Regions from separate parts of the Mesorhizobium sp. 1B3 genome, predicted to be linked through region 1. Evidence: riboswitches for the same ligand, from Rfam matches in the RefSeq annotation. Region 1 holds a riboswitch; the other holds the start of a gene.
What was found. Region 1 has a riboswitch for thiamine pyrophosphate ahead of thiC (phosphomethylpyrimidine synthase ThiC). Riboswitches for the same ligand answer to the same signal wherever they lie in the genome.
Positions count from the first base shown of each region.

Region 1 (2,395 bases):
GCCGACCTCCTTCGCCAGCGCAGCAGGCGGCTTCTTGGGCGAGCGTGCTGGCTTTTCAGCCAGGGGCCCAGCTTTGTCGCACTTGGTCCGGTCAGCCAAATCGAGGCGGACGCCACCTCGCACCAGGAGTGGATCGACCGGTCCAAGCCTTTCCTGTCGCATCTAGTGGCGGGAAGCGGGAATTGCTTCGAATTGCTCCACTACAGCCCAAATCTGCCGGCGGACGAGTGATTGGCTTGCATCTCTCGCCATGATAGACATCGAGGCATAAATGCGCGGTATCATTGTTTTTGCTCTTAGCAACTTTACGCTGACGCTCTTTGTCATTGGCCTGATTTTCTCCGGGGTCGGCATTGCCCGTGCCTCACGACCGCTGAAGGCACCGGTCGTTGTAGAGAAGCTCTTCTTCTGGTTCATCTTCTTCTCGATCGGCGTCGCCTACTGCTACAATGGTGTTTTCCACATTATCGGGCATGAGATGGCCGCCGCGCTCATCGGCTGGGCGGACAGCCCGTTTCAGATCGAACTCGGCTTTGCTAGCCTCGGTATCGGTCTCGTCGGCCTGATTGCGCCATGGAAGAGCATTCACATGCGCTTTGCCGTCATCGTGCCGACCGCCTGCTTCCTCTGGGGCGCCGCCGGCGTTCACATCCACAGCATGATTACCGAGGGCAATTTTGCGCCCGGCAACGCCGGTGTCATCTTCTGGACCGACATCATCGTGCCGATCATCGGACTGGTTTTCTTGTGGCTGCAGCACGGCTACGAGAAGGAAGGCCGCTCCGCTGCCCCCTACCCGAACCTGATTCGGATTTCATGATCCTGCTTCGCCAAGGCTTCCCGCCCGGGTTGACAGAATCGGCTCCCATCCTCCATCCTGAGCACTCACCAGGGGTGTCCCGACAAGGGGCTGAGATACTGCTGGCTTGTGCAGCGCAGTGACCCGTTGAACCTGATCCAGTTCATACTGGCGTAGGGACGGTGCGGGGCTTCGCAGGTCGGTCTATCGACTTCGGCATTCGGGCAAGAGCCCGATCCTCGAAAGCGAAGCGTCACTTCCTCCTTCCGGCACGAACTGGGTCTCCGTTGCTCGAGCAAAGGAGGCTCCCATGAACGCCCTCACCCCGACCGTGACCGTCGGTGAACTGCCTGCCTCGCGAAAAGTCCACAAGGCCGGCGCCATCCATCCCGAACTGCGTGTGCCGATGCGCGAGATCTCGCTGCATCCGAGCTCCGGCGAGGCGCCGGTCACCGTGTACGATTCCTCCGGGCCCTATACTGATGCCGGTGCCACGACCGATATCGAGCAGGGCCTGCCGCGGCTGCGAGAGAAATGGATACTCTCGCGTGGCGACGTCGAACGCTATGACGGCCGCTTGGTCAAGCCGGAAGACAACGGCTTCGTCTCGGCCGAAAGGCTGACGCCCGAATTCCCGATCCGCAACCGTCCGCTGCGGGCAATCCAGGGCCAGGCAGTCACTCAGCTTGCCTATGCACGCGCCGGGATCGTCACGCCGGAGATGGAGTTCGTCGCTATCCGCGAGAATCTCGGCCGCGAGAAGATCCGCGACCAAGCGAAACGCGACGGTGAGAGCTTCGGCGCGGCGATCCCCGATTTCGTGACGCCGGAATTCGTCCGCGACGAGGTCGCCAGGGGCCGCGCCATCATCCCTTCCAACATCAATCACCCCGAGAGCGAGCCGATGATCATCGGTCGCAATTTCCTGGTGAAGATCAACGCCAATATCGGCAACTCCGCCGTCACCTCTTCGATGGCCGAGGAGGTCGAGAAGATGGTGTGGGCGATCCGCTGGGGCGCCGACACGGTGATGGACCTGTCGACCGGCCGCAACATCCACAACATCCGCGAGTGGATCGTCCGCAATTCACCGGTGCCGATCGGCACCGTTCCGATCTACCAGGCGCTGGAGAAGGTGGGCGGGATCGCCGAGGCGCTGAGCTGGGAGGTCTTCCGCGATACTCTGATCGAGCAGGCCGAACAGGGCGTGGATTATTTCACCATCCATGCCGGCGTGCGCCTGCCCTATATCCCGCTGACCGTCGACCGCGTCACCGGCATCGTCAGCCGGGGCGGCTCCATCATGGCGAAGTGGTGCCTCCACCACCACAAGGAGAGCTTCCTCTACGAGCATTTCGAAGAGATCTGCGACATTTGCCGCGCCTATGACGTCGCCTTCTCGCTCGGCGACGGGCTGCGTCCGGGATCGATCGCCGACGCCAACGACGCCGCGCAATTCGCAGAGCTCGAAACGCTAGGCGAGTTGACCAGGATCGCCTGGGCACGGGATTGCCAGGTCATGATCGAGGGCCCCGGCCACGTGCCGATGCACAAGATCAAGGAGAACATGGACAAGCAGCTCGCCGTCTGCGGCGA
Region 1 is NZ_JBJHDO010000001.1:404,754-407,148, reverse strand. It holds gene ACCO56_RS01900 (hypothetical protein) at 1-231, shown strand, start outside; gene ACCO56_RS01895 (DUF6790 family protein) at 272-820, shown strand; TPP riboswitch at 881-997, shown strand; gene thiC (phosphomethylpyrimidine synthase ThiC) at 1,110-2,395, shown strand, end outside.

Region 2 (2,395 bases), on a different contig from region 1:
TCGAGCGGCCAGCGCGCGCCGGTCACGCTGAGACCGGTCAGGTCGCTGAAGGCCAGGATGCTGAACAGCGTGCCGGGATGATAGTCGAAGCGCGACCATCCCGGCAGCAGCGCACGGCCTTCCTGCAGACCGCTGGTGAGCGTGACCTTGATCCCCGCTTCGGCAAGACGCAGGGCGAGCGTCAGGTGCAGATGCGCGTGATCGGCACGAGGGCCGCCGAAAGCGCCTCCCAGCAGCAGCGACGTCGCGCCGCGCGCGAGCGCGGCTTCGACGGCCAGTTCGCCGTCGGTCTTGTCCTTAATGACCGGGAAGACCTCGCGGGGCGTCTCCGGATAAGTTGCGGCCATCGCCTCGGAGACGGAATCGAAGTCGCCCACCCAGAGTTCCGGGGCGATACCAAGCGTATCGGCGTGCCTGATGCCGGAATCCGCCGCGATGACACGCGTGCCGGCCGCCTGCGAGGCAAGGCGTGGCGTGCGGACGAGATCCCCCCCGAGCAGGATGGTGAAGCGGCTCATGATGCCGCCCTCTATCAGGGGCGAGGGAAAAGGGGAAGGCGTGACGGGCGGTGAATGGTGAATGGTCGGGCACCGCCCGAACCCTTTCCATTCACCATTTCACCATTCATCATTCACCCCGCCGCTTGCTCTCGCTCATCACCGGCTCTATGTGTCTAGGCGCTCTAACGGGGTGCCGGCCGCGGATCGCGGGCCGGCTGAGAGGCTAGGGTCAGAGGCCCGCCAACCCGCCGAACCTGATCCGGCTTGTACCGGCGGAGGGATTAGATGCGTACGCGACAACGACGCCTCGATCCGCTTCGACACCATGGAGGCGCCGATGCGCGTGAAGTTCCTGTCTCTGCTCGCCGCAGCGCTGCTGCCGCTTGCCGGCACCGCGGCCGCCGAGGGCAAGCTCACCGTCTACACCTATGAGAGCTTCACCGCCGAATGGGGGCCCGGCCCCAAGGTGGAGAAAGCCTTCGAGGCGGAATGTGGCTGCGACCTGCAATTCGTCTCGGCCGCCGACGGCGTGGCGTTGCTCAACCGCGTGCGGCTCGAAGGCGAAGCGACCAGGGCCGATCTCGTGCTCGGCCTGGACACCAACCTCACCTCCGAGGCCCGGGCCACCGGCCTGTTTGCCCCGCACGATATCGACCTCGGGAATGTCGTGGTGCCAGGCGGCTGGCAGGACGACATGTTCGTGCCCTTCGACTATGGCTATTTCGCCGTCATCTACGACAGCCAGAAGGTCGCCAATCCGCCCGCTAGCCTCAAGGAGCTGGTAGAGGGCGATCCCGTGCAGAAGATCGTCATCCAGGATCCGCGCACCTCGACCCCCGGCCTCGGCCTGCTGCTCTGGATGAAGTCGGTCTATGGCGACAAATCCGCCGAGGCCTGGAGCAAACTGCGCGAACGTGTGCTGACCGTGACGCCCGGCTGGAGCGAGGCATATGGGCTGTTCACCAATGGCGAGGCGCCGATGGTGCTTTCCTATACGACCTCGCCCGCCTACCACATCATCGCGGACGGCAGCGACCGCTACCGCGCGGCATCCTTCGCCGAGGGCCACTACCTGCAGGTCGAGGTGGCGGGCATGACCAGGACGGGGGCGAAAAATCCACTGTCTCAGCGCTTCCTCGCCTTCATGACCGGCCCCGCTTTCCAGGACGTAATTCCTGAAACCAACTGGATGCTGCCGGCCGGCAAGCTCGAAAAGCCGCTCAATCCAGCCTTCGCCGGGCTGGTGCAACCCAGCAAGACGCTGCAGATCGATGCTGACGATGTGGCGCGCAACCGAAAGGCCTGGATCGACGAATGGCTAGCGGCGATGAGCAGGTAGAATTCGTCTCCAACGTGCTTTCGTCCCGACACCTCCCCCTGTCCTGCCGGACATCTCCTTCTCAAGAGGGGAGATTGCGCCTTCATCCAGCTTGGCGAGAAACCGGATGCCTGCCGATCTCCCCCTTGTGAGGGCTACGACATTCACACATCTTGGACGGTACGGACGGTGGCCCCTGTCACTTGCGTTTGGCTGCCTCGTTCTGCACCGCCGGGCGGCCGGCCGCAATGGAACGGAATGGATCCTCGGGTCAGCTCGCCCGCTGGCGCGGGCTCCCGCCCGAGAATGACGACTGCGTTGAAGGCCGGCCGCAAATCGCCGACGTTGGGGATTGGCGTCGCCATAGAGGCTTCGTCATCCTCGGGCCGGCGCCGAGCGAAGCGATGGCGACGTGACCCGAGGATCCATTCCGTTACGTCTCGGAAACCCACCCAACGGTGCAGAACGAAGTGGCCAAACGGTAGTGACAGCAGCCATCATCCGATCCCTTCCCTGCCGCCCGAGAAGTGTGAACTCGGTAGCCCTCAAGAGCGGAGATTGGGCTTTCGCCAAGCTT
Region 2 is NZ_JBJHDO010000010.1:160,918-163,312, reverse strand. It holds gene ACCO56_RS24360 (thiamine diphosphokinase) at 1-518, opposite strand, end outside; TPP riboswitch at 677-798, shown strand; gene thiB (thiamine ABC transporter substrate binding subunit) at 838-1,839, shown strand.
Region 2: another riboswitch for thiamine pyrophosphate. It lies ahead of thiB (thiamine ABC transporter substrate binding subunit); the one in region 1 lies ahead of thiC (phosphomethylpyrimidine synthase ThiC).